2 regions of the Mycobacterium sp. 20KCMC460 genome follow, and region 1 is predicted to be linked to the other one. Evidence: predicted binding sites of a transcription regulator. Region 1 holds the regulator's gene; the other holds the start of a gene.
The links. Region 1 encodes LexA, which represses DNA repair genes until DNA is damaged. Its sites were predicted from a motif close to CGAACANNTGTTCG; they were not measured.
Positions count from the first base shown of each region.

Region 2: MKCMC460_RS12180 (HNH endonuclease signature motif containing protein) is a predicted target of LexA. The motif match lies at 3,511-3,524, and genes of this name have one in related genera.

Region 1 is NZ_AP025524.1:2,453,972-2,469,778, reverse strand. Features, by position in the region: gene ideR (iron-dependent transcriptional regulator IdeR) at 1-245, shown strand, start outside; partial or broken gene MKCMC460_RS11585 (DUF4192 domain-containing protein) at 262-1,318, opposite strand; gene sthA (Si-specific NAD(P)(+) transhydrogenase) at 1,431-2,837, shown strand; gene MKCMC460_RS11575 (proteasome assembly chaperone family protein) at 2,988-3,980, shown strand; gene MKCMC460_RS11570 (alpha/beta fold hydrolase) at 4,018-5,043, shown strand; gene MKCMC460_RS11565 (PhzF family phenazine biosynthesis protein) at 5,056-5,742, shown strand; gene MKCMC460_RS11560 (peroxynitrite isomerase) at 5,755-6,240, opposite strand; gene nrdR (transcriptional regulator NrdR) at 6,251-6,712, opposite strand; gene MKCMC460_RS11550 (LysM peptidoglycan-binding domain-containing protein) at 6,881-7,234, opposite strand; gene lexA (transcriptional repressor LexA) at 7,681-8,361, shown strand; gene MKCMC460_RS11540 (LGFP repeat-containing protein) at 8,382-10,832, opposite strand; gene MKCMC460_RS11535 (acyl-CoA dehydrogenase family protein) at 11,105-12,265, opposite strand; gene hflX (GTPase HflX) at 12,378-13,802, opposite strand; gene dapF (diaminopimelate epimerase) at 13,850-14,719, opposite strand; gene miaA (tRNA (adenosine(37)-N6)-dimethylallyltransferase MiaA) at 14,737-15,657, opposite strand; gene MKCMC460_RS11515 (hypothetical protein) at 15,654-15,807, opposite strand, start outside.
Region 2 is NZ_AP025524.1:2,561,121-2,576,927, reverse strand. Features, by position in the region: gene tesB (acyl-CoA thioesterase II) at 1-749, opposite strand, end outside; gene pdxS (pyridoxal 5'-phosphate synthase lyase subunit PdxS) at 759-1,661, opposite strand; gene MKCMC460_RS12185 (PE-PPE domain-containing protein) at 1,793-3,463, shown strand; gene MKCMC460_RS12180 (HNH endonuclease signature motif containing protein) at 3,581-5,092, shown strand; gene MKCMC460_RS12175 (NUDIX hydrolase) at 5,107-6,132, opposite strand; gene MKCMC460_RS12170 (glycosyltransferase family 4 protein) at 6,132-7,256, opposite strand; gene MKCMC460_RS12165 (phosphatidylinositol mannoside acyltransferase) at 7,256-8,194, opposite strand; gene pgsA (phosphatidylinositol phosphate synthase) at 8,206-8,859, opposite strand; gene MKCMC460_RS12155 (HIT domain-containing protein) at 8,856-9,407, opposite strand; gene thrS (threonine--tRNA ligase) at 9,410-11,440, opposite strand; gene MKCMC460_RS31535 (LuxR family transcriptional regulator) at 11,669-14,275, shown strand; gene MKCMC460_RS12135 (PE family protein) at 14,272-15,807, opposite strand, start outside.

The DNA.
Region 1 (15,807 bases):
ACCTGGTCCGCCTGACCGAATTGCCGGGCGGGGCACCGGTCGCCGTCGTCGTCCGCCAGCTCACCGAACACGTCCAGGGCGACATCGACCTGATCACCAGGCTCAAGGACGCCGGTGTGGTGCCCAACGCGCGCGTCACGGTGGAGACCAGCCCCGGCGGCGGGGTGACCATCGTGATCCCCGGTCACGAGAACGTCACCCTGCCGCATGAGATGGCCCACGCCGTGAAAGTCGAAAAGGTCTGATCCACCCGCCAGTCCCCTAACCGGCGCGCCGGCGGTATTTCTGCCGCGGCGGCATGCGCACTCCGAGCTGCTCGGCCAGTTGATACCCGGTGTTGGCCAGGCGCCGAATCTCGTTGGGCCGCAACCCCGATTGCAACGCCGTATCCAGCATCCCCGCCATCCGATGATCCGGGTCGCAGCGCAGCGCGGCCTCCAGCGACACCCCCCGCCAGCGGTCCGTCGCCGCGGACGTAGGCGCTGAACGCCAGCAGCACCAGGGCCTCCACCCGCCACGGCTGTGGCAGCTGCCGCGCCAGCACCGACCACAACGACTCCGCCGCGTCGGCGCTCTCGGCGACGGCTAGGGCGTAGAGCGTGTCGCGCACCTGGGTATCGGTCAGGGCACAGCCCAGCCGAGCCACTTCGGCATCCGACAACGATTGGCCGTCCATGAAGCGGGCAGCGACCGCCAAGACGTTCTCAACGTCGTTACGGCAACAGCCCGCGGCGTCTGCCCGGCGCGCCTTCTCCCGTACCTTGGCCGCCTTCTCGACCGCCGGTGCCAGCGCGGCCGCACGTAGCGGGTCCTGCGCGATCACCGCCTGCAGGTCGGCACGCCGGGGATAGAGGCGGCGGCCGTCCAGCACCGCCGCCGCGGCCAGCGGTGACGCCGACGGATCATCGACCCCCCCGTGGGCACCGCAGTCGTCAACACAGTGCCAGCGCCCGCCGCGCGCAATCTCGTCGACCACATGCGCCGCGTACAACTCGATGTCGTACCGGGCAAGGGCATCGTTGAGCGCTTCGCACAGCCGCCGATACTCCTCGTTGCACACCGAACAGTGCGCACCCTCGGCATCGACGATCACTACGATCGCGGCTTCCGGCTCGGCGCCGGCGGCAACCTGGGCCAGTTGGTCCACCCGGTCGATCAGGCCCTCGTCCAGGTCGGCTCGCATCACCGCGCCCAATCCACCGCGCTCCAACGACACCAAGACCAGCGATTTCTCCGGCACGAAGCCGAGGATGGCGGGCAGCGCGGCGATCAACGAGCCGGGGCGGTTCAGTTCAAAGTCGTTTCGATGCTTCGTCATGACGACCACGCTGACGACCGGCACCGTCAGTTGGTGCTCGCACAACGTGATTCGGCGCCCGCTTGTGGAGAAAGTCGCGACTGTGGGCCTTATCGTCTATCTCATGACTTCCATGCGCGAATACGACCTGGTCGTTATCGGATCAGGGCCAGGCGGACAGAAGGCCGCCATCGCCGCGGCCAAGTTGGGCAAGTCGGTCGCGATCGTGGAGCGTGGCCGGATGGTCGGCGGGGTCTGCGTGAACACCGGCACCATCCCGTCGAAAACCCTGCGCGAGGCGGTCGTCTACCTGACCGGAATGAGCCAGCGCGAACTGTACGGCGCGAGCTACCGCGTGAAGGACAAGATCACCCCGGCCGACCTGCTGGCCCGCACTCAGCATGTGATCGGCAAGCAGGTCGACGTAGTGCGTTCACAGCTGATGCGCAACCGCATCGACCTGGTCCTGGGCCACGGCCGGTTCGTCGACCCGCACACCATCCTGGTGGAGGAAGACTCCCAGGGTGAGCGTGTGACGGTCAGCGGCGACTACATCGTCATCGCCACCGGCACCAAACCGGCGCGACCGTCCGGAGTCGAGTTCGACGAGCGCCGCGTGCTGGACTCCGACGGCATCCTGGACCTGAAATCGCTGCCGGCGTCGATGGTCGTGGTGGGCGCCGGGGTGATCGGGATCGAGTACGCGTCGATGTTCGCCGCCTTGGGCACCAAGGTGACGGTGGTGGAAAAACGCGACACCATGCTCGATTTCTGCGATCCGGAGATCGTCGAAGCGCTCAAGTTCCACCTGCGCGACCTTGCGGTGACCTTCCGGTTCGGCGAGGAGGTGACCGCGGTGGACGTCGGCGCCGCGGGCACCGTCACCACGCTGGGCAGCGGCAAGCAGATTCCCGCCGAGACCGTCATGTACTCCGCCGGGCGCGAAGGCCAGACCGCGAACCTCGGCCTGGAGAACGCGGGCCTGGAAACCGACAATCGCGGCAGGATTTTCGTCGACGACCAGTTCCAGACGAAAGTCGAACACATCTACGCCGTCGGCGACGTCATCGGATTCCCGGCGCTGGCGGCGACCTCAATGGACCAGGGCCGGTTGGCCGCCTACCACGCCTTCGGCGAATCGACCGACGGCATCACCGCGCTGCAGCCGATCGGCATCTACTCCATCCCGGAGATCTCCTACGTCGGAGCCACCGAGGTGGAGCTCACCAAAAACTCGATCCCCTACGAAGTGGGAGTGTGCCGCTACCGGGAACTCGCCCGCGGACAGATCGCCGGCGACTCCTACGGCATGCTCAAGCTGCTGGTGTCCACCCGCGACCGCACGCTGCTCGGAGCGCACATCTTCGGCACCAGCGCCACCGAGATGGTCCACATCGGGCAGGCCGTCATGGGATGCGGCGGAACCGTCGACTACCTGGTCGACGCGGTGTTCAACTACCCGACGTTCTCCGAGGCCTACAAGGTCGCCGCCCTGGATGTCACGAACAAGATGCGCGCCCTCAGCCAGTTCCTGCGCTGAACGCAGCAAGCGAATAGAAATTCGCCCTGATGCGTTGATACGAGTGTCAGCAAATTCCGCTGACGCAATCGCACGTTCCACCAGCGATTGAGAGAGACTGTTTGGGGCACCCTGGATACGCCTTGAGACCCCCGAGAGGAGGCTCCACCCATGTACGAGGATGAAGCACGGTCCGACCACACGCCCGGGCAGGCGCAGGAATACCAGCCCGGGCAATCCGGCATGTATGAGCTGGAGTTCCCGGCGCCTCAACTGTCGGCGTCCGACGGCCGCGGACCGGTGCTGGTACACGCACTGGAGGGCTTCTCCGACGCCGGCCATGCGATCCGGTTGGCCGCCGCGCACCTCAAAGCGGCCCTGGACACCGAGCTGGTGGCGTCCTTTGCGATCGACGAACTGCTGGACTACCGCTCCCGCCGGCCGCTGATGACGTTCAAGACCGACCATTTCACCAAATACGACGACCCCGAGCTCAGTCTGTACGCGCTGCGCGACAGCGTCGGCACCCCGTTCCTGCTGCTGGCCGGCATGGAGCCGGACCTGAAATGGGAACGCTTCATCACCGCGGTGCGGCTGCTGTCCGAGCGGCTCGGTGTGCGACGGACCATCGGTCTGGGCACCGTCCCGATGGCCGTCCCGCACACCCGGCCCGTCACGATGACCGCACACTCCAACAACCCGGACCTCATCGGCGACTTTCAACCGTGGATCTCCGAGATCCAGGTCCCCGGAAGCGCGGCCAACCTGCTCGAATACCGCTTGGCCCAGCACGGCCACGAGGTCGTCGGATTCACCGTCCACGTCCCGCACTACCTGACCCAGACCGACTATCCCGCGGCAGCGCAGGCATTGCTCGAGCAGGTCGCCAAGACGGGCTCTCTGGAACTGCCGCTGACGGCGCTGGCCGAGGCGGCCGCCGAGATCCGGGCCAAAATCGACGAACAGGTTCGGGCGAGCGCGGAAGTCGCTCAAGTGGTGACGGCACTCGAGCGCCAGTACGATGCGTTCATCGACGCTCAGGAAAACAGGTCCTTGCTGACGCGAGACGAGGACCTGCCTAGCGGAGATGAACTCGGAGCAGAGTTCGAGCGTTTTCTGGCTCAGCAGGCCGAGAAGAAGCGTGACGACGACGACACGGGCTAACGCTGCGTGACGTCCTGACGACAACGAGGTTGGCGACATGCCCGAGCGGACGCGCAATCTTCGCCCGGTGCGGGAAGTGACATCCCCGTCGCTGCAGTACCGCACCATCCACGGCTACAAGCGGGCCTTCCGGATAGCGGGGTCCGGTCCGGCGATCCTGCTGATCCACGGCATCGGCGACAATTCGACGACCTGGGCGCCGATCCACGCCAAACTGGCTCAGCGCTTCACCGTGATCGCCCCGGACCTGTTGGGGCACGGCAAGTCCGACAAGCCGCGCGCCGACTACTCGGCCGCTGCCTACGCCAACGGCATGCGCGACCTGCTCAGCGTGCTCGACATCGAGCGGGTGACCATCGTCGGGCACTCTCTGGGCGGCGGTGTGGCGATGCAATTCGCTTACCAGTTTCCACATTTGGTCGACCGGCTGATCCTGGTGGGCGCCGGGGGCGTCACCAAGGACGTCAACATCGCGCTGCGGTTCGCGTCGCTGCCGATGGGCGCTGAAGCCTTGGCGCTGTTGCGGCTGCCGATGGTGCTGCCGGCGGTTCAGTTGCTCGGCCAGCTGGCCGGCCGCGCGCTGGGTTCGACGGCCATCGGCCGCGATCTGCCCAACATGTTGCGGATCCTGAACGACCTGCCCGAGCCGACCGCCTCGTCGGCGTTCACCCGCACGCTGCGAGCGGTGGTGGACTGGCGCGGACAGATCGTCACAATGCTGGACCGATGTTATCTGACCGAAGCCATCCCGGTGCAGATCGTCTGGGGCGAAAAGGATTCCGTGATCCCCGTCCAGCACGCCTACATGGCCCACGCCGCGATGCCCGGCTCTCGGATCGAGATATTCTCCGACGCCGGCCATTTCCCCTTCCACGACGACCCGGCCCGGTTCCTCGACGTCGTGCAGCGATTCATCGACAGCACCGTGCCCCCCGAATACGACCAGGCCGCGCTGCGGGAACTGCTTCGCTCCGGTGGCGGCGAGCGCACGATCACCGGGCCTGCCGACACCCGAGTCGCGGTGCTCAACGCCATGGGAGCCGACGAGCGCAGCGCAACCTAGGTCAGAAGCTTCATGACCGTCGACGTGACCGTGCTGCGGGTCTTCACCGACTCCGACGGCAGGTTCGGCAACCCGTTGGGGGTGGTGGACGCCGACGTGGTCGATGCCACCGAACGGCAGCGCGTCGCAACCGAATTAGGTTACAGCGAAACGGTTTTCGTCGAGATGCCGACCGCCGATTCCACTTCGGCTCAGGCCACCATCTACACACCGCTAATCGAGCTGCCCTTCGCCGGCCACCCGACCGTCGGCGCGTCGTGGTGGTTACGCGAACGCGGATTGCCGGTCAACACTCTGCAGGTGCCGGCCGGCCTGGTGCAGGTGAGCTACGAGGACGATCGCACCGCCATCGAGGCACCCGCGGAGTGGGCACCCGACTTCGCCATCCACGATCTGGAGTCACCGGACGCGGTCGTGTCCGCCGATCCCGCCGACTACTCCGACGATGTCGCGCACTACCTCTGGGCCTGGGCCGACCGGTCCGCCGGGGCTGTCCGGGCCCGGATGTTCGCCGCCAACCTGGGAGTGGCCGAGGACCAGGCAACCGGTTCGGCGGCCATGCGGCTGACCGACTACCTGAGCAGGGATCTGGTGATCACGCAGGGCAACGGATCGGTGATCGAAACCCGCTGGAGTCCGCGAACATGGGTCCGGATCGCCGGCCGCGTCACCGAAGACACTGTGCGACAGATCGATTGACGCGCACGCCGGTCAGGATTTGCGGTGTAGCACGGCCGACAGATGATGCTGCACGGGTTGACCGACCGCACCCATGCGCAGCGAATAGGACAACTGGTCGCCGTCGATTCGCAGGGAACGCCCAAGGGCGGTTACGTGTTTGGCTGTCGGCGTCAGACCGATATCGGAGGTGACCGTCTCCATTTCGATGACGTCACCGCTGACCGAGTAGTTACCGACCTCGATCTCGGTGACACCGCTGGGATGCGCCAGCACCAGCTCGAGGTGACCGCGTTGCGGCACCCGCAGATAGCCCGTTTCGGCGTGCAGCGGCTTCCCGTCGGTGACCGCCCTGGTCTTTTGCCCGTAGATCAGGAATGGCTTGCCGACGTGGGAGAACACCACCTCTTCGAGATATTCGAAGGGTTCGATCGTCGGATACTCACCGGAACCCTTTCCCGCCCAAGTACCCAGCAGCGGGGCCAGCTCGGCCAGTTCGGGGTGCAGTTCCGGCGTCACCGATGCCTGCTCAGTTGGGCGCCGACACGTTACGGTGAGCCCGCAGTGCCTCGATCTCGCGCTCGAAATCGTCTGCGGACGAGAAGGATCGGTACACCGAGGCGAAGCGCAGGTAGGCCACCTCGTCGAGGTCGCGCAGCGGACCCAGGATGGCCAGGCCAACCTCGTTACTGGGCACCTCCGGCCCGGCGGCCCGCACGGCATCTTCCACCTGCTGAGCCAGCAGGTTCAAGGCGTCATCGTCCACCTGGCGCCCCTGGCAGGCCCGCCGAACACCGCTGATGACTTTCTCGCGGCTGAACGGCTCGGTGACGCCGCTGCGCTTGACTACCGCGAGCACCGCGGTTTCCACGGTGGTGAACCGGCGTCCGCACTCCGGACAGGATCGACGACGACGAATTGCCTGGCCTTCGTCGGTTTCCCGGGAGTCGATCACTCGGGAGTCGGGATGCCGGCAGAACGGGCAATGCATGGCCGCTCCTTCGCCGCGCTGACGTTACGGGGTCCGCAGAACACCCCGAGAGTACCCGTGCGCCGCTCAGCCGGGCCAATGCGCACGCTAGGAGTAGATCCTCCTCGATCTCTGGTAGTGGAAAAGCGCTGGTGCGCTTACCTATTCAAGCTGCGGCGGCGATGGACGTCAGCCGACCGGCGCGATCAGTGTCTGCCCCGCCGAGACTGACCCCGAGTCCAGCGCGTTCAGGTCGCGGATGCGTTCGACGACGTCGTGAACGGGCGCGCCGGGAGCGACCCGGGCGGCCAGGTCCTGCAAAGACTCCCCCGGCTCGACTCGCACCACGGCCAATGCGGCAGGCATCTTGCTCGTCGACTCGGCCGAGTCACCGTTGATGATGCTGCCGAAGTTCGCCATCAGCCCCAGCCAGACGGTGATGACCCCGGCGAGGAGAGCCAGGCCGATCGTCGTCCGCACGCTGACCGGCCGGCGGTGGTGCGTGGCGGTGGACCGAACGACGCCGGTGCCGTAGTACTGCATCGGCGCACCGGCGGGTCGGGGCCGGCCCCGGCCGGACCGACCGGTTGCGCCCCGCCCGATAGGAGGGAGACTCACTGGCGGGCCTGTTGACAGGCCTGTTCAGCGGGCTCTGCGTGCTGCCGTTGCGGTGCGGACCCGCGTAGATGAGTGTCATGCCGTTCCCTCCGGTCGACTACATATCGCTCGTGTGTTCGACACTAGTCGCTCATGTGTTCGATATCCGAACATTTGAGCGAGGCGTGTCGCACGAGCAAAACGGTAGAGCACACCACCGACAGGGTTTAGTCGGTGCAACCAGCTGGTGACTGTTAAATACCCGATCCATCGGTAAGTTACACACTTGTGATTCGACGAATTTGCGCAGATCGACGCGCCCGATCCGGACCCCGACGCGCCGGTCGAACACATGTTTGATTCTTGACGCGGATGCGGTTACATTCGGAGCCATGAGCGACAGCAACGACACCTCGGGCTTGCACGCGGTCGACAACGCGCTGACTGAGCGGCAGCGCACCATCCTGGAAGTAATCCGCTCCTCGGTGACCACCCGCGGGTATCCGCCGAGCATCCGCGAGATCGGTGACGCGGTGGGCCTGACGTCGACGTCGTCAGTAGCACATCAGCTGCGCACCCTGGAGCGCAAAGGTTACCTACGCCGCGACCCGAACCGACCGCGCGCGGTTGACGTGCGCGGCGCCGATGACGCAGTGACACCGCCGGTTACCGACGTTGCCGGTTCCGACGCATTACCAGAACCCACCTTCGTCCCCGTTCTCGGACGGATCGCCGCAGGCGGTCCTATCCTCGCCGAAGAGGCCGTCGAGGACGTCTTCCCGCTGCCGCGCGAGCTGGTCGGGGAAGGGACGCTGTTCCTGCTCAAGGTTGTCGGTGAATCGATGGTCGAAGCCGCGATCTGCGACGGCGACTGGGTGGTCGTGCGTCAGCAGAACGTCGCCGACAACGGTGACATCGTGGCCGCCATGATCGACGGCGAAGCGACCGTGAAGACGTTCAAGCGGGCCGGCGGTCAGGTGTGGCTGATGCCGCACAACCCCGCGTTCGATCCCATTCCCGGTAACGACGCGATCGTGCTCGGCAAAGTCGTCACCGTTATCCGCAAGGTCTAACCCGGCGCCGGCGCGAGCGCTTAATCAGCTCGCACGAAGCCATTGGCTCGGGCAGCGTCCTCGGTGGCGAACCAGATTTCGGCCAAGGTGTCGTGGTACAGCACGCTGCTGGGCGTGTAGTACAGGCCGAACCGGGCGCTGGCCTTGATCGGATAGCCGTCCGGCGCGCGATACGGGTCATCGTCAAGCGGCAGATGGATGGTGGGACGCACTGCGGCGCTGCCCGCGGGCACTGCCACCGGCGCCTCGGCCCGCGGCGCAGCCGCATACGGCGTATCGGCCTCCGCGGTGTACCCGGCTGGCTCCGCAGCTGCATGCCGGCCCGTCCGAACCTCGGGGACGGGGGCGGCCTCCGGCGGAGACGCGAAGTCCGGCGACTCCTCGTCGGCGGGTTCGGTCTCGTCGGTTTCGGCATATGTGGATTCGGTGTAGGCGGACTCCGCAGCTGCGTTTTCGGCGAAAGCGTGTTCGGCGAAAGCGGATTCGGCAGCAGCCGATTCAGTATCGGCGGGTTCGGCGTCGGCGTAGAAGTCGTTCAGGTACTCATCGTCCGGGAAGCTCTCCGGCACATCGCTTTCCAGCGCATCCACTTCCGGCACGCCGATGCCGGGCAAGTGCGTCTGCGGCACCATGACGTCGGTTTCGAAAACTTCCGGCGTGACGGGCTCGGCGGCCGCCGGTTCCTCCACGATCAACTCGCCGGAGGCACTGCGCGTCACGATCGGAATCGGAGTGGTGCCCACCGCGTCGGGATCCTCGTCGTCGCCGAACTCCGCGAGCTCCCCCGACTCGTAACCCTCGTCGCCCACAGCCGCATATTCGGCGAATTCGTCGTCATACTCGTCGTCGAGGCGCGGCTCAGCGTCGGCAACGTCGCGATCGATGTCGCCGCCGACGTCCCGGCCGGGCTCCGCGCCGCCGACCAGCCCGCCCCGGGACCAGCTGACCCGCCCGGCCGGACCGGAGTCGGCATGCTCCTCGAACTGCTCGTCGACGGGCGGGAATCGCTCGGAACCGTAGTCGATGTCGTCGTGCCCCCAGGGCACGTCGGCGCGGGGCTCGTAGCCGGCGCCCACATCGAGTTCCGGTTCTCGTTCGTACTCGGGTACAACCTGGCCGGCGGCGCGGCGACGGCGCATGCCCACCAACACCAATACGAACATCAGCAGGAGCAGCAGCACCGGTACGGCCGCGACCAGCCACCACCAGTGGAAGGTGAACTTCTTAGCCGGCGGCGGGGACGCGGAGTTACTCGGCTGGTTCTGCCCCGCGACCTGCAGGCCGGACAGCAACGGCGCCAAGTTCGACGGATCGGTGCTGAAGGCGTTCTTGGCGCGGTTCCACGAGATCTTGCCGCCGGTGAACTTCTGCGACACCACGTCGCCGTCCATGGTCTGGTCCCCAACGGGGGCGCCGAGTTTCCCGGTGGGGCCCTTGAGCTTGTCCCACGCGGCCTTCATGGCACCGCGCACCACGAACGCGCCGTGATCGGGCGTCCAGAAGATCACCGGCTTGTCGGCGGCGGAGAATGTCGCGATCCGGCTGGCGGGCGTGATGCCGCCGTCGGCCTCATTGGCGGTGGGAAAACCCAGGTCGCTGCTGACCGGTCCCCCGACCGCCTCGTACTTCTGCAGAATCGGCCCTTCGACCGCATTGGCTCCGGTGGCCGGGCTGAAGAAAATCTTGCCGCCGTTGAAGTCCTGGACGATCCCGTCGCCGCCGATCGGATATTGACCGCCCTTCTTGGCGCCCAATGGGCCGTTCGCTCCGCCGGCGGCGCGCCAGGACATGTTGATGGCTGCCGTGGGGTCGATCGCTACCTGCAGGCCCTTGAGCTGCTCGGCCAGGGTCGCGGGATTGGTGGTGAACTCCTTGGTCTTGCGGTTCCAGGACACCTCGCCACCGGTGAACTTCTGGGAGGTCACCTCGCCGTCGTAGGTTTCGTCACCGATCGGGGCGCCCAGCACGCCGCCCGAACTGCCCAACTTGTCCCACGCCGCGTTGAGCGCGCCGCGAACCACGAACGCGCCGTGGTCGGGGGTCCAGAAGATCACCGGGTTGTCGCTGGCGGCGAAGGTGCTGACCCGGCTGTCGGGTCCGGCCAGGCCGGGAACCTCGTTGATGGTCGGGAAACCCAGATCGCTGCCTGCCGGACCGCCCAGCGCCTCGTACTTGGCCAGGATCGGTCCGAACATGTATTTGGCGCCGGTGGCCGGCGTGTAGAACATCTTGCCGCCGTCGAATTCCAGTGCGAATCCGTCCCCGACGGGATATACGTCGCCTTTGCGGGCTCCCAGCGTCGACGTGTCGCCGCCGGCTTTCTCCCAAGCGGCCATCATGGCCGCCTCGGCATCGCCGATCGGGGACGCCGAGACGGTCGGCGCCATCAGCGTGACGGCCAGCGCAGTAGCCGCCAAGCCGAGTAACGCCCGCCCGAACAGCCTGCTCAATTGACCTCTCTGCCCGTTCACCAAGCCTCCCAGCCGATGCCCTGCCCACCTGGCGAGCCGGCGGATTCACCGCCGTGGGCCGTTTCCCCGCAACGGTCCGCATCGTCGCCGGGCTCGCATTACTTTGCTCTTGCGAACGAGAAATGCGAAGTCAAATTGTAGATATTACGGAAACGGATACCGAGCCGATGTCGAAATGATGCCGTGCCGCGCTCGTGTCGCGAACACGCGGCGTGCGGAACTCCCGGGCGAGCTGGGGTGGCGAGGGGACTTTGCCGATGCCTGGGCGGAGGTCAGACGCCTAGGCCGCGGCCGATGATCTCTTTCATGATCTCGGTGGTGCCGCCGTAGATCGTCTGCACCCGAGCATCGAGATACGCCCGGGCGACCGGGTATTCGCGCATGTAGCCGTACCCGCCGTGCAGCTGTAGGCACCGGTCGATCAGCTGGACCTGCTTCTCGGTCGAGTACCACTTAGCCATCGCGGCCTGCTCGGCCGTCAGCTTGCCTTCCAGGTGCAGCGCCAGGAACTGGTCGACCATGATGCGCACCACGGTCGCCTCGGTGGCCAACTCGGCCAGCAGGAACCGGCTGTTCTGGAAACTGCCGATCGGCTTGCCGAACGCCTTGCGTTCCTTGGTGTACTGCAGCGTCTGTTCGAGCACGGTTTCCATGGCGGTGGCCGCCATCACCGCGATGTTGATCCGCTCCTGGGGCAGGTTCTGCATCAGGTAGATGAAGCCGAGGCCCTCCTCGCCGAGCAGGTTCTCGACGGGCACGTGCACATCGGTGAACGACAGCTCCGCGGTGTCCTGGGCGTCCAAACCGATCTTGTCCAGGTGGCGGCCCCGCTCGAAACCCTCCATGCCGCGCTCGACCACCAGCAGGCTGAAGCCCTGCGCACCCTTCTCGGGGTCGGTCTGGGCGACCACGATGACCAGGTCGGAGTTGATGCCGTTGGTGATGAACGTCTTCGAACCGTTCAGGACGTAGTGGTCGCCCTGCTTGACCGCCCTGGTCTTGATGCCCTGCAGGTCACTGCCGGTACCCGGCTCGGTCATCGCGATCGCGGTGATCAGTTCGCCGGTGCAGAACTTGGGCAGCCAGCGCTGCTTCTGCTCTTCGTTGGTCAACTTCAGCAGGTAGGGCGCCACGACGTCGTTGTGCAGACCGAACCCGATGCCGCTGTAGCGTCCGGCGGTGGTCTCCTCGGTGACGATGGTGTTGTAGCGAAAATCCGGATTGCCGCCGCCGCCGTACTCCTCCGGGACGGCCATCCCGAGGAAGCCCTGTTTGCCGGCCTCCAGCCATACGCCGCGGTCGACGATCTTGGCTTTCTCCCATTCCTCGTGATGAGGCGCGACATGGCGGTCCAGAAAGGCCCGGTAGGACTCGCGGAACAAGTCGTGCTCGGGTTCGAAAAGCGTGCGCTGGTATTTGACGGCACCGCTCATGCGTGCGACCTCCGGGTAGCGAAAATTTGGCAGACCTGCCACCAACATATACCAACCGGGCGGTTGGTCGGCGGCAGGCGTGGCCGGACGCCCCGACGGCTGATCGCAGCGGTCAGGCCCCCCGACCGAAATCGTGCAGGGTGGCGGCCAGAGCCGCCGGCACCCGGGCCTTGATCCGCGTGCCGTCCGCCTGATGCTCCGCCTGCTGCACCCGACCCTCGGCATGCAGCCGGGCGACCAGGTCACCGCGCTCGTAGGGGATCACCACGTCCACCGCGGCGTCGGTCGGACCCACGAGTTCGGCCATCCGAACACGCAGCGCGTCGATCCCCTCCCCGGTGCGCGCGGAGACGAAGACGGCGCCGGGCAGTTCGTGACGCAACTTGGCCAGCATCAGGCCGCTTGCCGCGTCCACCTTGTTCACCACCACCAACTCCGGTGGCGCCGCGGTGTCGTGGTCGGCGATGACCTCGGAGATCACCTGCCGAACCGCGCTGATCTGGGCCAGCGGGTTGACGTCGGAGCCGTCGACGACGTGCACCAGCAGGTCCGCGTCCACCACCTCCTCCAGAGTGGACCGAAACGCCTCGACCAACTGGGTGGGCAAGTGCCGCACGAACCCGACGGTGTCGGTGAGCACGTACGGCCGGCCGTCCTCGAACTCGGCGCGCCGCGTCGTGGGCTCCAGCGTGGCGAACAGCGCGTCCTGGACCAGCACTCCCGCCCCGGTCAGCGCGTTGAGCAGGCTCGACTTGCCGGCGTTGGTGTACCCGACGATGGCGATCGACGCCATGTCGGCGTGCAGCCGGCGACTGCGCTGGGTGTCGCGCACCTGCTTCATCGCCTTGATGTCGCGGCGCAGCTTGGACATCCGCTCGCGGATGCGGCGCCGATCGGTCTCGATCTTGGTTTCACCCGGGCCGCGCAGGCCCACCCCACCACCGCTGCCACCGGCGCGACCGCCGGCCTGCCGCGACATCGACTCACCCCAGCCGCGCAGGCGCGGCAGCATGTATTCCATCTGCGCCAGCGCTACCTGTGCCTTGCCCTCCCGGCTGGTGGCGTGCTGGGCGAAGATGTCCAGGATCAACGCGGTGCGGTCGATGACCTTGACCTTGACGGCCTTCTCCAGCGCCGTCAGCTGGGCCGGGGACAGCTCGCCGTCGCAGATCACCGTGTCGGCGCCGGTGGCGATCACCACTTCGCGCAGCTCCTGGGCCTTGCCGGAGCCGATATAGGTGGACGGGTCGGGGCGGTCGCGGCGCTGAATGAGGCCTTCGAGGACCTCGGAGCCAGCGGTTTCGGCCAGCGCCGCCAGCTCCTCCATACTGGCCTGGTTGTCGGCTGAGGTCCCCTCGGTCCACACGCCGACCAGCACCACCCGCTCCAGGCGCAGCTGCCGGTATTCGACTTCGGAGACGTCGGTGAGTTCGGTCGACAGCCCGGCGACGCGGCGCAGCGCGGATCGATCTTCGAGCGCGAGCTCACCGAGGCTGGGTTCTGGAATGCCCGTTTCGGGCGAATCTGGATAATTCATAAGCGCTTTCGATGGTGGCACGTCGCGGGCGGCGATGCACCTGAATATCAGGCCGGTGAGTCCCACCAGGCGTCGTCGAGCTCGCCGCGGGCCACCAGCACCGACGGCCCGCGCAGGAAGCTGGTGGCCTCGGTGACGGTGACGACGACGTCGCCGCCGGGAACGCGCACGGTCAGGGTTCCGGTCTGCGCACCCTCGGATGCCAGCGCCGCGACGGCGGCCGCGACCGTTCCGGTGCCGCACGACCGGGTCTCGCCGACACCACGTTCGTGGACGCGCATGGTGACCATGCCGTCGGCGGGGGCGGTGAGAACCTCGACGTTGACACCTTCGGGGAATTGCGCGGTATCGAAGGTGACCGGCGCCGCGACGTCCAGGGCGGCCAGCGCGGTGGCGGTCAGTTGCGGATCGACGCACGCCAGGTGCGGGTTGCCCACGTCGACCGCCACTCCGGCGAATCGCCTGCCGCCGACCGTAGCTTCGCCGCGGCCGAGCACATTCGCCTTGCCCATGTCGACGGTGACGTCGGCGTTGGTCTGGTCGACGTGGTGCAGGGTCACCGGCCGGGGTCCGGCCAGGGAGCCGACCACGAACTCGTCGCGCGTCTCCAGCCCGCTGGCACGCAGGTAGTGGGCGAACACCCGCACGCCGTTGCCGCACATCTGCGCGGTCGAGCCGTCGGCGTTGCGGTAATCCATGTACCAGTCGCCGGGGCACACGCCATCGGGCAGCCGATCGAGCACGCCGGCGGCCTGCGCGGCCCCGGCGGTGGTGACCCGCAGCACACCGTCGGCGCCCAGGCCGCGGCGCCGGTCGCACAACGCGGCGACCTTGGCGGCGGGCAACCCCACCCGGCAATCGACGTCGGGCAGCAGCACGAAGTCGTTCTGGGTGCCGTGACCCTTGGCGAAGAACACCGGATCAGCCTACGAACTCAGCCTGAGCGTTGCCAGGCCCGCAGCGTTTGATCGACCGCGTCGGCCGCGGTCGCATCGATCCAATGCACGCGGTGGTCGCGGCGAAACCACGATCGTTGCCGTCGCACATAGCGCCTGGTGCCGAAAAAGGTCTGCTGCTGCGCGTCGTCGAGTAGTTCGGCGGTTCCGCCGGCGTCCAGTGCCTCGATGACTTGCGCGTAACCCAGCGCGCGGGCGGCGGTGACGCCGTCGCGCAGGCCGCGACCGAGTAGCGTCCGCACCTCGTCGACCAACCCTTCGGTGAACATCAGCTCGGTGCGCCGCGCCAGGCGTTCGTCGAGAATCGTTGTGTCACAATCCAACCCAACGATCGCGGTGTTCCACCGGGGGACACCGATGCGCGGCGCGGACGCGGCGAACGGCTGCCCGGTGAGCTCGATTACCTCCAGCGCCCGCACCGTGCGCCGGCCGTCGGTGGGCAGAATCGCCGCGGCCGCGACGGGATCCCGGCGGGCCAGTTCGTCGTGCAGCCGGGCCACCCCGATCTCGGCCAGCCGTTGTTCCCAGCGGGCGCGTACGGCCGGATCGGTCGCCGGGAAGGACCAGTCGTCCAGCAGGGATTGGATGTAGAGCATCGACCCGCCGACCACGACCGGGACGGCCGCCCGGGCCCGGATCGCCTCGATGTCGGCGACGGCCGCCTGCTGATAGCGGGCAACGGTGGCGGTTTCGGTGACGTCGAGGACGTCGAGCTGGTGGTGCGGGATGCCGCGGCGCTGGGCGACCGGCAACTTGGCGGTCCCGATGTCCATGCCGCGGTAGAGCTGCATCGCGTCGGCGTTGACGATCTCCGCCGCGCCGCCCAACCGGTCCACGACGTCGAGCGCAAGTTGCGATTTGCCGGTGCCGGTCGGGCCGATGATCGCCAGCGGTCTCATGGTTGCCAGACACCGGCGAAGTAGCCCACCCCGTAGGGCGCCCCCCGGTAGAGCTCCTTGGCCGACCGCGGTCCGGGTTCGGCCAGACCGGCCAGCACCTGGAAGGCGACCCGACCCAGGACCCGGTCCGGCAGCCGGGCCAGGGCGCCG
Region 2 (15,807 bases), 110 kb from region 1:
TGGCACAGCGCGCGGCCACCGCAGGCCGACGGCGAGGACTGGTCGTAGAGCAACCACTCGTCGGCGCGGAACATGCGCATGAACCACATCGCGTGATCCAGGGACGCCACCTGCAGATGCTCGCGCTCGTCGAGGTGGGTGACCTGGGCCGATCCCAGCAGCGTGAGGTCGCTCATGTAGGCCAGCGCGCAGATGTGCAGCACCGGGTCGTCGGGCAGCGGGTCGCGGTGCCGGAACCACACCTGCTGGGTCGAGGCCTTGCCCGGGCCCGGCTGCAGTTGCTCCCGCGGCACGATGCAGATGTCCCACTCCTCGAACTGCTTGAATCCGGCGTCGTCGAACACCTTCATCGAACTCAGTTCCGGCAGGCCGTCCGGCGGTGGCGCGGACGGCATGGCGTCCTGGTGGTTGATGCCCTCCTGATCGGTCTGGAACGACGCCGACATGGAGAAGATGGTTTGCCCGTGCTGGATGGCGTTGACCCGCCGGGTGCAGAACGAGCCGCCGTCGCGGATGCGTTCGACGATGAACACGGTGGGCGCCTTGGCGTCGCCGGGCCGGATGAAGTAGCCGTGCAGCGAGTGCACCAGGAAGCCGGGCTCGACCGTGCGCACCGCCGACACCAGCGACTGACCGGCCACATGGCCGCCGAACGTGCGCTGGAAATGGCCCGAGTCCGGGCTGAACACACGTCCGCGATAGATGTTGACCTCGAGTTGCTCGAGATCGAGGATCTGTTCGATCGCCACGGAATGTTCTTACCAGCCGCGCTGTGCGAGGCGGTGCGGCTCCGCGATCTCCTCGACGTTGATACCGACCATCGCCTCGCCCAGCCCGCGCGACACCTTGGCCAGCACGTCGGGGTCGTCGTAGAACGTGGTGGCCTTGACGATCGCGGCGGCGCGTTGCGCCGGATCGCCGGACTTGAAGATGCCCGATCCGACGAACACCCCCTCGGCACCGAGCTGCATCATCATCGCCGCATCGGCGGGCGTGGCGATGCCGCCGGCGGTGAACAGTGTCACCGGCAACTTTCCGGCCCGAGCCACCTCGACAACCAGGTCGTAGGGGGCCTGCAATTCCTTTGCCGCAACAAACAATTCGTCCTCCGACAGCGACGTCAGCCGGCGGATCTCGCCGCCGATGGCGCGCATGTGCGTGGTGGCGTTGGACACATCGCCGGTGCCGGCTTCGCCCTTGGAGCGGATCATCGCCGCGCCTTCGGCGATGCGCCGCAACGCCTCGCCCAGGTTGGTGGCCCCGCACACGAACGGCACGGTGAACTTCCACTTGTCGATGTGGTGGGTGTAGTCGGCCGGAGTCAGCACCTCAGACTCGTCGATGTAGTCCACGCCGAGGCTCTGCAGGATCTGCGCCTCGACGAAGTGCCCGATGCGGGCCTTAGCCATCACCGGGATGGTGACCGCCTCGATGATGCCCTCGATCATGTCGGGGTCACTCATCCGCGAGACGCCGCCCTGGGCGCGGATGTCGGCGGGCACCCGCTCCAGCGCCATGACGGCCACCGCGCCCGCTCCTTCGGCGATGCGGGCCTGCTCAGGGGTGACGACGTCCATGATGACGCCGCCCTTGAGCATCTCGGCCATGCCGCGTTTGACGCGGGCGGTTCCGGTCTGGGCCCCGTTCTGCTGGGTGTTCACTACGCTCCTCGGCTCTGGATTCCGGGGTTCAGTCTAGTGGTCACCGGCAAATCGAACTTCCCGCTGTTCTGCTGCACACCTGCCGGACCTGGCATAAGGTCGCTTTGCTGCTCGACGCCTGGACGGTTGCGATGAACTTCACCGTGTTGCCGCCGGAACTCAATTCGACGCGCATCTTCGCCGGCGCGGGCCCGGGTCCGTTGCTGGGCGCGGCCGCTTCCTGGGACGGCCTGGCCGTGGAGTTGGATGCCGCGGCCCGCTCGTTCGCCTCGGTCACCGCGGGATTGGCCGATGGGTCCTGGCAGGGCCCGGCTATGCAGGCGATGACCCGCGCCGCCGCCCCCTATCTGGCCTGGTTGACGACGGCAGCGACGCAGGCCGAGCGAGCGGCTGCGCAGGCACGAACGGCAGCGGATGCGTTCGAGGCGGCGCAAACGAACATCGTGCATCCGGCAGCGGTGGCCACCAACCGCTCTGCCCTGGTGTCGCTGGTGGCGACCAACCTGCTCGGCCAGAACGCACCCGCGATCGCGGCCGCCGAGGCCGCCTACGAGCAGATGTGGGCCGCCGACGTGGCGGTCATGGCCGGCTACCACGCCGCCGCGTCGGAGGTGGTCACCCAGCTCGCCCGGGCCTACGCCGCGACGGGACTGCCCGCACTCACCATCGACTGGCAGCACGGCACGTTCAACCTCGGTAGCGGCAACACCGGCGTCGACAACATCGGCTTCGGCAACACCGGTAACGGCAACATCGGCGTTTCCAACCGCGGCGACTTCAACATCGGGATCGGCAACATCGGTAACGGACTTGTCGGCATCGGGCTGCCCGGCGACGGCAACGTCGGCGTCCGGATCATCGACGAAGGCCAGATGGGTACCGGCACCCCGACGACCACCGCGCTGATCATGGGCGGAACCGGCCTCAGCCCGCTGCCCTGGAAGGGCCTGATCCCGATGGCCGAGAGTTTCATCGGCCCGAACCATCCGACGTATGCGGCCCAGTTCCTGGTGACGCCGTCCAAGCTGTTTCCGCTCACCGGGCCCACCAGCCTGACCCTGGACGCATCGGTGGCCGCGGGCGTGCAATACCTGAATAGCGCGATCATGGACCTGCACGCCGCGGGACAGCACACCATCGTCTACGGGCTGTCGCAGAGTTCCGTGGTGGCCTCGATGGAGATGCGTTACCTGCAGTCGCTGCCCGCCGGCGTGCGTCCGGGCACCGACGAGCTGTCCTTCGTCCTGACCGCCAACCCCGACCGCCCCAACGGTGGCCTGCTGGCGCGACTGCCAGGCTTTTCGATTCCGTTCATCGGCTTCACGTTCAACGGCGCGACGCCGGCCAACGCCTACCCCACCGTCGATTACGCGATCCAGTACGACGGCGCCGCCGACTTCCCGAAGTACCCGCTGAACGTGTTCGCGACGGCCAACGCGCTGCTGGGTTTCGCGCTCATCCACCCTTCGTACAGTCTGACGGCCGCCCAGCTGGCGTCGGGAATAGTGCAGCCGGTGTCGCCGGGCAGCCTGACCACCTACATCCTGATCCCCACCCACGATCTGCCGCTGTTGGCGCCGCTACGCGCCCTGCCGGTGCTGGGGAACCCGCTGGCCGACCTGATCCAGCCCGATCTGCGGGTGCTGGTCGAGCTGGGCTACGACCGCACCGGCTTCCAGGACGTGGCGACGCCGTTCGCGCTGTTCCCGCAGGTCGATCCGGCGGTGGTGCTCTCGCAGCTCGGGCAGGGCGCGGTGCAGGGGTTCAGCGACGCGCTGGGTGATCTCGGGCTGCTGCGTTGAGCGAGAACGGAGACGGGCCGTTCCAGAGGCGGTGGACGTGGTAGTATCGAACACATGTTCGAACGGATCTCGGGGAGTGCCGAGTCGGAGGCGCAGTTGGCGCGGTTTCGCGCCTATATGGACGGTGTGATGGATCACCGTGAGGCGTTGGTCGGCCACACCGAGCAGACGCGGGGCTGGTTGGCGGGGATTTGTGCGGCTACGCGGGTGGAGAATCAGGCGGTGGCCGCGCAGTTGGTGGCCATCGGCGGGTTGTTCGCAGACCGGTTGGCGCGCTCGGCGGAGACCGAGCAGTGGGCCATCGACACCATGGAGGCGGTGGCCGCCGAGGTGGCGGCGGGGTTGCGGATCAGTCAGCGCCGCGCGCAGACCAAGCTGCGCTGGGCGCGCGCGATGCGCGAGCGGGTGCCGAAAGTGGCGGCGTTGTTCTGCGCCGGGGACATCGATTTCTGCGCGTTCGCCACGGTGGTCTCGCGCACGGATCTGATCACCGATGCCGAGGTGCTGGCGCGGGTGGATGGGTTGGTCGCGGCCAACTTGACCCGTTGGCCCTCGCTGACCGCGGGCCGGTTGGCGGGCAAGGTCGATGCGATCGTGGCCGGGCTCGACGCGGATGCGGTGCGCCGCCGCCAGGACCGCGCCGTGCAGCGCGAGGTCTGCTTCAGCGAGGACCACGAGGGCATCACCTACCTCGAGGGTGGGTTGTTCACCCCGGATGCCCGCGCGTTGGACGCGCGGCTGACCGCGTTGGCGGCCACGGTGTGCCCGCACGACCCGCGCACCACCGCCCAGCGCCGCGCCGATGCCCTGGGCGCGCTAGGGGCCGGGGCGGATCGGCTGGGCTGTCGCTGCGGGCGCACCGAGTGCACCGCCGGGCAGCGCACCCCCACCGCGGCGGTGGTCATTCATGTGATCGCCGAGCAGGCCACCCTGGCCGGCGCCGGCACCACCCCGGCCTCGCTGCTCGAAGCCGGCGGGTTGATCACCCCCGAAGTGCTGGCCGAACTCGCTGCGGGTGCCCGGCAGGTGCCGTTGATCCATCCCGGCTACCGGCCCCCCGAGCCCGGTTACCGGCCGTCGGCTGCGCTGGCGGATTTCGTGCGGTGCCGGGACTTGACGTGTCGCTGGCCGGGCTGCGAGGTGCCGGCCAGCCGCTGCGATGTCGATCACACCATCCCGTATGCCCAGGGTGGTCCCACCCACGCCGGCAACCTCAAATGCTATTGCCGCACACATCATTTGGTGAAATCGTTCTGGGGCTGGCGGGAAAAACAACTCGCTGACGGCACCCTGATCCTGACCTCCCCGGCCGGTGAGGTCCACGTCAGCACCCCGGGCAGCGCCCTGCTGTTCCCCAGCCTGTGCGCGGCCGTGGGCGGGATGCCCAGCCCCGAAACCGAAACCCCAGCGGACTACTGCGCCGAACGCAACACCATGATGCCCCGCCGGCGCCGCACCCGCGCCCAACACCACGCCGCACGCGTAGCCGCCGAACGCCGCCACAACCGCCAAACCCGCCACGCAGCCGGCCTCCCCGACCCCACCCCCGCCTACAACCCCGACACCGACTACTGGCACTACGCCGCATGCACCCCACCCAGTCCCGACGACGAACCACCACCCTTCTAGCGGGGCACGAACCACTATCGAATCGACTGCAGCACAACGGTATCGCTGCCGGTCGAGCTGTCCGCCACGTCATTGGCGGCGGCCAGCAATTCGCCGAGTTGGCGGGGGTAAACCCGCTCGCCAGCCGCGTTCAGTGCGGCAATGTCCTGGGCCGTACACCACCGGGCACCGTGGATATAGCTGCGCTCCAGCTCGGTGCGTCCGTCCAACGTGGGCTCGAACCGCCGGGTGCGATGCACCAGGTAGAACTCTTCGCTGTCGATCATCGAGCCGTTGAACTCGAATACCTCGTCGCGCCGCCAGATCGGCCCGTACAGCTCCGCCGGCGACACGTGCAGCCCGGTTTCCTCGGCCAGCTCCCGAGCGGCCGTCTCGGCCAGCCGCTCCCCCGGCCGCACTTCACCGCCGACGGTGAACCACCACCGGGGAGCATTGGCGATCGCGGGATCCGAGCCGCACAGCAACAGCACGGCACCGGATTCGTCGAGCAGCACCACCCGCGCCGAGGTGCGGTGGTTGAGCTCGTGATGGGCGTGCGCCTGTGCGTGCGGCCGTTCGGCGATCTCGAAATACGTTGGCAGCGGCGCCCTTCCACCCAGATGGAACAACCGCACCATCCGCCGCTCGGCCAGCACCAGGGTGTCTCGCACCGCGTCGTTGTGGAACCTGCGGGCCAGCAGTACCCGGGCCTCGGCGTCGGCCAGCTCGGCCAGCAGCCCGGCCGGCACCGACGCCGGATCCACCATCGCCAGCGCCGCGGAGAGTTCGTTCTCCGCGGTCTCGCGTGCACTGCGGGGCGCCCGCTCGGCGGCGTCGGCCAGCGCCGCCAACCGTCTGCCCTCGGGCGCGTTGCCGTACGCGTCGATCGCGATCGCGCGGGCCACCACCGCGCGCCGGGCCAACGCCCCGTCCAGTACCTGCCAGGACAGGTCGTAGCGCACATGCAGCCGGTTCAATCGGTTCGCCCGCTGATACCCCCAGGCCGCGAAGGCGACCAGCACCACGAACAGCAGGACAAACGCGGCGATCAGCCACGCCATCAGCTGGCCACCTGCACCTTGACGCCGGCCCCGGCCACCGTTTCGTAGACCCGCATGATCTGGCTGGCCACCACCGACCAGTCGTAGCGCCGGACCGCCTCCCGCGCGGCGACCACGTAGCGCTTCCGCAGTGCGTCGTCGTCCAGCACCGTGATCAGCGCTTCGGCCAGCGCGGTCGCGTCGTCGACCGGCACCAGCCGCCCGACCTCGCCGTCCTCCAGCACCCGCCGGAACGCGTCCAGGTCGCTGGCCACCACCGCGGTGCCCGCGGCCATCGCCTCCACCAGCACGATCCCGAAGCTCTCACCCCCGGTGTTGGGCGCACAGTAGACGTCGGCGCTGCACATCGCCGAGGCCTTGCCGTCGTCGTCCACCTGTCCCAAGATCCGGATGTGTTCGACGAACTCGCTTGCCTGCGAACGTAGTTCGTCATCATCGCCGCGGCCGACGATCAACAACTGCACGTCGGGGAATCGTTCGATCACCGTCGGCATCGCCTCCAGCAGTGTCGACATGCCCTTGCGTGGCTCGTCGAAACGCCCCAGGAACAGCACCGTCTTACCGGGCCGCGGATAGCCGTCCATCATCGGCGCCGAGGCGTAGAAGTCGACGTCGACGCCGTTGGGGATCTCGACCGCGTCGGATCCCAGCGATTCCATCTGCCAGCGCCGCGCCAGATCGGACACCGCGATGCGGCCGACGATCTTCTCAAACCGGGGCCGCAACATCCCGCCCAGCACCGACAGCGCCACCGATTTGGTGGCTGAGGTGTGGAAGGTCGCCACGATCGGGCCTTCGGCGATGTTCAACGCCAGCAGCGACAAGCTGGGGGCGCTCGGCTCGTGCAGGTGCAGCACGTCGAAATCGCCGTCGGAGAGCCACTTCTTGACCTTGCGGTAGGTGGCCGGGCCGAACCGCAGCCGCGCCACCGATCCGTTGTAGGGAATGGGGACGGCCCGGCCGGCCGAGACGACGTAGTCGGGCAGCTCGCTTTCCGACGACGACGGCGCCAGCACGCTGACGTCGTGCCCGCGGGAGCGCATCACCTCGGCCAGTTGCAGCACATGCGACTGGACCCCGCCCGGCACGTCGAACGAGTAGGGGCAGACCATCCCGATCCGCATCAGCCGTCCTTCAACCACGCCCGACGGTCGTCGGACAGATCGGCCAACCACTGCGGTTGCAGCATGTGCCAGTCTGCGGGATGGGCGGCGATATTGCGCGCGAACTCGTCGGCCAGGGCCTGGGTGATGGCTCTGACGTCGCCGCTGCTGGTATCCAGCGGCGTCTGCATGTTGCAGGCCCAGCTGTCACCCTCGAACCAGCAGTGCGACGGTAGCAGCGCGGCCCCAGTCGCGATCGCGAGCTTGGCCGGCCCGGCCGGCATCCGGGTGGGTTCGCCGAAGAAGTCGACCTCGACGCCGGTGCGGGTGAGGTCGCGCTCGGCCATCAGCGCCACGATCTGGTTGTCCCGCAGCCGCTCGGCCAGCACTTCGAAAGCGGGCCGCTCGCCACCGGAGTGGGGTATCACCTCGAAGCCCAGGCCTTCGCGGTAGTCGATGAAGCGCCGGTACAGCGACTCCGGTTTGAGGCGCTCGGCGACCGTGGCGAAGGTGCCGTAGGTTTGCGCCAGCCACACCCCGTTCATGTCCCAGTTGCCGCTGTGCGGCAGCGCCAGCACCACGCCGCGCCCCTGGGCCAGCGCACCGTTGAGGTTGTCCTGTCCTCCGGTGCAGCTGTCCAGCCGCTCGGTCAACGCGCGCAGATCCATCGTCGGCAGCCGGAAGGCCTCCCGCCAATACCGGGCGTATGAAGCCAGAGATTCGCGCATCAACGAATCCGGTACCGCGGCGGGTTTGACACCCAGGACCCGCGCCAGGTTCTTGCGCAGCTGCAACGGTCCGCCGCGGCGTGCCGCGTAGCGGGCGCCGGCGTCGAAGGCGTTGCGCGCGGCGAATTCCGGTAGCGCGCGCACCGCCATCCAGCCGCTGGCGTAGGCCCAGTCGGTGGCGGTGCCGGTGAGAACTTCGCGGGGCCGCCGGCCGGGCACTCTGAGTTTCATCGACGGCGGGATCACGGCTCGCTCTTTCCGGGCAGGGCCAGATGGTCGACGGCGCCGGGTGAGGTTCGCACCGCGTGCAACCGCTGCGCGCAGGTGACCAGGCTCAGCACCGCCAGCAGCCACATCGCCACCGGCAGCGCCGGCGGCCACGGCACGAACGGAAAGTCGGACACCCCGGCCCCGACCAGCACGATGATCAGCCGTTCGGGGCGTTCGATGAACCCGCCGTCGCCACGCAGTCCACTGGCTTCGGCGCGGGCCTTGATGTAGGAGATCACCTGCGAGGTGACCAGGCAGATCAGTGTCGCCACGGCCAACGGTTCGTCGTGCTTGTGGAACGCGATCCACCACAGCAGCCCGCAGAACACCGCGCCGTCACCGAGACGGTCGCACGTGGCGTCCAGGACCGCACCGAACCGGGTGCCGAAGCCGCGCTCGCGGGCCATCGCCCCGTCGGCCATGTCGAACAGGGTGAAGAACCACACCACGCAGCCGCCGGCGAACAACTTGCCCATCGGGAACAGGATCAGCGCCCCAGCCGCCGAGCCGATGGTGCCGATGACGGTGACGACGTCCGGTGTCAGGCCGACCCGCAGGGCCGTCCGCGCGACCGGGTCGGTGAGTCGGGCGAAGAACGCGCGGGACAGGAACGGCAACTTGCTCATGACTGTCGGGCCCACTCCTCGGACAGCAGACGGCGGGTTTCGCGCAGCAACTGCGGTATCACCTTGGAGCCGCCGATGATGGTGATGAAGTTCGCGTCCCCGCCCCAGCGCGGCACCACATGCACGTGCAGGTGCTCGGCCAGCGACCCGCCCGCCGAGGTGCCCAGATTGATGCCGACGTTGAAACCGTGTGGACGCGAGACGTTCTTGATGACCCGAATCGCCTTCTGGGTGAACGCCATCACTTCGGCGCTCTCGGCTTCGGTGAGGTCTTCGAGCTCGGCGACCCGCCGGTAGGGCACCACCATCAGGTGACCCGGGTTGTACGGATAGAGGTTGAGCACGGCGTAGACGAGTTCGCCGCGCGCCACCACCAGACCGTCTTCGTCGGACATCTGCGGGATGTCGGTGAACGGCTGCGACGGGTTGGCATCGTCGCGCTTGAGCGGACCCTCGGCGAGGTAGTTCATCCGGTAGGGGGTCCACAACCGCTGTAGATGGTCGCGCTCGCCGACGCCGCGGTCGAGGATCGTGTCGTCGTCAGCCACAGTCACCCACCAGCGCCAACTTTCACCAATTCCGCTGTGGGAAAAGAGTTTTCACGACGAGCGATCCAGTCCGCGATGGCCGCCACCGCGGCGTCGCGCGGCACCCCGTTGATCTGGGTGCGGTCGGCGAAGCGGAAGCTGACGGCGCCGGCCTGCACGTCGCGGTCGCCGGCCAGCAGCATGAACGGCACCTTCTGGTTGGTGTGGTTGACGATCTTCTTGGCCATCCGATCGTCACTGCCGTCCACCTCTACCCGCACACCATGCGACTTCAATTGTGCGGCAACATCTTTCAAATAGTCCAGGTGCTCGTCGGCAACCGGGATGCCCACCACCTGGATCGGCGCCAGCCACGCCGGGAACGCACCCGCGTAGTGCTCGGTGAGGATGCCGAAGAACCGCTCGATCGACCCGAACAGCGCGCGGTGGATCAGCACCGGACGCTGTCGGCTGCCGTCCGCGGCGGTGTATTCCAGCTCGAAGCGCTCCGGCATGTTGAAGTCGACCTGCAACGTCGACATCTGCCAGCTGCGGCCCAGCGCATCTTTGACCTGCACCGAGATCTTCGGCCCGTAGAACGCCGCGCCACCCGGGTCGGGAACCAGCTGCAGCCCGGACGCCTCACCGACCTCGCGCAGCACCTCGGTGGCCTCATCCCACACCTCGTCGGAGCCCACATACTTCTCCGGGTCCTTGGTGGACAGCTCCAGGTAGTAGTCGTCCAGGCCGTAGTCGGCCAGCAGGTCGAGCACGAAGCGCAGCACCGAGGTCAGCTCGTCGCGCATCTGCTCGCGGGTGCAGTAGATGTGGGCGTCGTCCTGGGTCATGCCGCGCACCCGGGTCAGGCCGTGGATCACCCCCGACTTCTCCAACCGGTAGACGCTGCCGAACTCGAAGAGCCGCAACGGAAGTTCGCGGTAGGAACGCCCACGCGACCGGTAGATCAGATGGTGCATCGGGCAGTTCATCGGCTTGAGGTAATAATTCTGGCCGGGCTTGCGCACCGAGCCGTCCTCGTTGTACTCGGCGTCGATCTGCATCGGCGGGTACATGCCCTCGGCGTACCACTCCAGGTGCCCCGAGGTGACGTAGAGCTGCTCTTTGGTGATGTGCGGGGTGTTGACGAACTCGTAGCCCGCCTGCTCGTGCTTCTGCCGCGAGTACTCCTCCAGCTCGCGGCGCACGATGCCGCCCTTGGGGTGGAAAACGGCCAGTCCGGAACCGATTTCGTCGGGGAAGCTGAACAGGTCCAGCTCCACCCCCAGCTTGCGGTGGTCGCGGCGCTGCGCCTCGGCCAGCAACTCCAGGTGCCGGTCCAGGGCCTCCTGCGACTCCCACGCGGTGCCGTAGATACGTTGCAGGCTGGCGTTGCGCTGGTCGCCGCGCCAGTAGGCGGCCGAGCTGCGGGTGAGCTTGAACGCCGGGATGTGCTTGGTGGTGGGGATGTGCGGCCCGCGGCACAGGTCGCCCCAAACCCGTTCGCGGGTACGAGGATTGAGGTTGTCGTAGGCGGTCAGCTCGTCGCCCCCGACTTCCATTACATCCGGGTCCCCGGATTTGTCGTCGACGAGTTCGAGCTTGAACGGCTCGTCGGCCAGCTCCTGGCGGGCCTGGTCTTTGGAGGCATACACCCGCCGGTCGAAGAGCTGGCCCTCCTTGACGATCTGGCGCATCCGCTTTTCCAGCTTCTCCAGATCCTCGGGCGTGAACGGCTCACTGACGGCGAAGTCGTAGTAGAAGCCGTCGGTGATGGGCGGGCCGATGCCCAGCTTGGCGTGCGGGAACAAGTCCTGGACGGCTTGGGCCAACACGTGGGCGGCGGAGTGCCGGATCACGCTGCGACCTTCCTCGGTGTCGGCCGCGACGGGGGTCACCTCCACGTCGACCTCGGGCACCCAACTCAGGTCGCGCAACTTGCCCTCGGCGTCGCGCACCACCACCACGGCATCCGGTGTCCCGCGCCGCGGCAGTCCCGCCTCGCCGACCGCGGCAGCCGCGGTGGTGCCGGCAGGGACCCGGATTGGGGCGCTCATCGGGCTGGTCTCCAATGCTGTGCGACGGGACGTGTCGAAACGGTCGCGACCATGCTATCGGGGGGCGGTCGGCCCGGACTCCCGCAGCCCGCGGCGCGAGTCACCGACCGCAGCCCGCACCCCGGCTGATTCACAGGACTTCGACAGCCCGGACCTCTGGGACGGACCGGCCCTCGAAGCGCACACTGCCGCCTTCGCCGTCGGGCCGGCGGGGTTGGGGACGTGAATATGGTGTGTCTGCTCGAGCGCTGCGCCGCACTCAACGAGCTCGGCGCGTCGGCGCGATCCGCCCAGAGCGGTTCGGGTCGGGTGGTGCTGTTGCGCGGGGAAGCCGGCGTGGGCAAGACGGCGCTGCTCAACCGGTTCACCGGCGGGCTGGACGACTCGATTCAGGTGTTGACGGGCTGGTGCGACCCGCTGGCAGCACCGCCCCCGTTGGGCCCGCTGTTCGACGCGCTGCCCGGGTTCGGGGCAGCGGCGGCCGCAACCCTGTCTGCCGCGATCGAATCCCGCGACTCCGGCGCCCTCTACCGGCGGCTACTGACCGTCCTGCGGGACGGTCGGCGCCGGGTGTGGGTGATCGAGGATGCGCACTGGGCCGACGGGGCGACGTTGGATCTAATGCGATTCCTCACCCGGCGCGTCGAGTCGTTGCCGCTGCTGCTGGTGGTCTCCTACCGCGACGACGAGCTCGATCACCGGCACCCGCTGGCGCTGGCGCTGGGTGATCTGGCCGGCTGCCCCACGGTCAGCCGGATCGGGCTGAAGCCGCTGAGCCGCGAGGCGGTGGCCGCGCTGGCCGCCCACACCGGCGCCGACGTCGAGCACCTCTACGACCTCACCGGGGGAAACCCGTTTTACCTCACCGAGGTGCTGGCGGGCGGTGCCGCAGCGCTGGAGTGTGATCTGTTGCCGCGCAGCATATTCGAGGCGGTGTGGGGCCGGCTGGCCCGGCTGTCGAAGCAGGCGCGACTGACCGCGCAAGCGGTGGCGGTCTGCGGGCCGCTCGCCGAGGTGGATTTGGTGCGCGAGGTGTGTCCGCAAGCCACGCTCGCATTGAGTGAATGCCTGGACGCGGGAGTGCTCGTCGCGAAATACGATGCGGTTCGTTTTCGTCACGAGTTGGCCCGGCATGCCACGTTGCAGCGCCTGCCCGATTACCTGCGCAAGGATTTGCACGCCCGTGCGCTGCGAGCACTCAGCGAGCCGCCGATCGAGCAGAACACTTTGGCAGCGTTGGTTTTTCATGCCGACCACGCCGACGATCACGACGCCGTCATCCGGTATGGTCCCGCCGCGGCCGAGCATGCCGCCATGCTGGGGGCGCATCGCGAGGCCGCCGAACTGTATGAATTGACGCTGCGGCACGGCCAGACCACCGACGACGAGAAGGTGCACTGGCTGGAACAGCACGCTTTCGCCAGCCATCTGTGCGGGCTGGGTGAGCCGGCCGTGTCGTCGTGGCGCGAGGCCATCAGGCTGTGCCGCTCGGCCGGGGACACGCTGGGTGAAGCGCAAAACCTGCGCTGGCTGTCGCACGAGCTGTACGGCATCGGCCGCGTCACCGAAGCCACCGATGCCGGACGGGAATCACTGCGGCTGTTGCAGGAATCCGGTCCCTGCCCGCAGCTGGCCTGGTCATTGGTGAATCTCGCCGAGATAGGAGTGCTCCGATTCGAGCAGTCGGCCACCGCGTACGCCGACCAGGCCATCACTCTGGGCACCCAACTCGGCGACCACGCCGTCGTCGTCCGCGCCCGCGGCTACGCCGCGCTGGCCAGGGTGCTGCAATCGGAAACCGGTTGGGAGGAATTGGAATCGGCTTGGCGCGAGGCCATGCTTTCCGACGCTCGTGGCGAGCACGCCGGACTGCTCGGATCGGATATCTGCTGGGCGGCGGCGCGGCAGTACGACCTGGAGCGCGCCGAGCGTTACATCGCCGAATCGCTTTCCTACTGCCGTGAACGCAACCTGGTCACGTTCGAGGCTTTCAATCTGGGCGTCAGTGCGCTCGTCGACCTGCATCGCGGCGAGTGGGCCCGGGCGAGTGCGTGCGCCGAGTCCCTGCTCGCCCGCCGGGGACTGCCGGCGTTGCACCGTATCCTGCCGCGCCTGGTGCTGGCGCTGATTCGCGCCCGCCGCGGGCATCCGGCTGTCGGCGCGCTGCTCGACGAAATCGCGGCCAGCTCCGAGCCCGAGCAGCTCCGGTTGTTCCCGATTGCCGCTGCCCGCGCGGAATCCGCGTGGCTGGCCGGTGACGACGACACCGCACAACGCGAGGCGCGCGAGGCCCTGATTGATGCCGGCATGGACCGCGATCCGTCGCTGACCTGGCAATTGCGCCGGTGGATGCTAATGCCCGGCCCCCAGTCGATCTCCGTGGCCGTCGAGCCCCCACTCACACCGGTCCAGTTGGAGATCGCCGGTGATTGGCGTGCCGCCGCGCAGCAGTGGACGCAGCGCGGCTGCCCCTATGAGGCGGCGATCGCTCAACTGGGCGGGGACCTCGCCGCGGTCGAATCGGCCTTGACCACGTTCCGGCGTCTCGGCGCGCGGGCCGCGACGCGTCGCGCACAGCAGCGGCTGGCTGAGGTACGAGGTCTTTCCCGGCGCGGTCGCCACACCGAGACGTTGGCCGACCCGGACGGGTTGTCTCGCCGGGAACGCGAGGTACTGGATCTGATTGCGTTGGGGCAAAGCAACATTCAGATCGCCGCCGCACTGCATATCAGCCCGAAGACAACCGGATGTCACGTCAGCTCGATCCTGGCGAAACTCGGTGTGCGCAACCGGACCCAGGCCGCCGCGCACGTGCGTGGCCGGGTCAACAGCTAGCCGTCCTGGCCGTGGTTGCCCGTGTAGCCGTTGTAGCCGTTGAGGCCGTTGCTACCGTTCGTCGTGGAACCGGTGCCGTAGCTGCCGCCGCTCCCGTAGCCGCCGCCGCCCCCGCCGCTACCGCCGGACCCACCCTGGCTCCAGCCGCTGCTGCTGCCCTGCTGGCCGAACAACGTCCCACCGGCGCCACCCGCAGCCCCGAGTCCGCTGCCGCCGCCGGTTCCTCCGGTCCCGCCGTTACCGCCGTCACCGCCGTTACCGCCGTTGCCGCCGACGTTGATGTTGCTGGCCTGCTCGCCCGACCCGCCCTGACCGCCGCCACCACCGAATCCGCCGACGCCACCGGCGCCCCCCGCGCCTCCGGAACCGGCGGCACCACCCGCACCGCCGTTGCCGATCAGACCCGCGGCGCCGCCGGCACCGCCATTGCCACCGACGCCGCCCTGACCGCCGTCGCCGCCGGTACCGCCCAGGCCTCCGTCACCGCCATTGCCACCGGAAGACCGGAAGGAGCCCTGGTCACCGAGTCCCCCGCCACCGCCGGCACCGCCCTGACCGCCGCCGGCACCGGTACCACCCAAGCCGCCGGTGCCACCGGCACCACCGGCACCTCCGTCGCCGACCAGCAGACCACCGTGGCCGCCGGCTCCCCCTGCACCTCCGATACCGCCGGCGCTTCCGGCCGCCCCCGTGCCGCCGGTACCGCCGCCGCCACCGGCTCCCCCGTACGCGAACTGACCGAAGTAGGCCGTACCACCAGGTCCGCCCCAGCCACCCGCCCCGCCGGGCGCTGATCCGAGGGCACCAGTGCCGCCGGCGCCTGCATACGCGGCGCCCGAAGCGATGCCGACGAATTGAGCGGTGCCGCCTAAACCGCCGGTGCCCCCGTTTCCACCGGCACCGCCGGGACCGCCATTACCGCCCAGAGCCGTCCCGTCACCACCCCCGGCCGCCAGCGCGAACCCGCCGGTTCCGCCCGTGCCGCCGGTGGCGGCAAGTCCCGCGTCGGCGCCGGGTCCGCCGGTTCCCCCGGTTGCGGTGGCACCGGCGAGGCTCGTGGTTCCGTACACACCATTTGCTCCGAGTGTGGCGGCGACAGCGCTGACCTCGGAGTTGACGCCGTTGGCGCCGATCATGCCGGTGCCGCCCGGCCCGCCCGCGCCGCCGGTGCCGAACAGGATGGCGTTGCCGCCGCTGCCGCCGTGCCCGGCGATACCCCCGTTGATCCCCGACACCCCGGCGCCGCCCTGGCCGCCGACCCCGCCGTTGCCGAACAGCCAGCCGCCGCTGCCGCCGGTGCCGCCGGCCGCACCGGCGCCGCCCAGCCCGCCCGGCCCGCCGTTACCGAACAGCCCCGCCGCGCCGCCGTTACCGCCGGCCTGTCCCAGCGCGCCCGATCCGCCGGCGCCGCCGTTGCCGACCAGGATCCCGCCGGCACCGCCGTTGGCGCCGGTTCCCGCGGTGCCGTTGGCGCCGTCGCCGATCAGCGGTCGCCCCAGCAGCGCCTGGGTGGGCGCGTTGATCACGTTCTC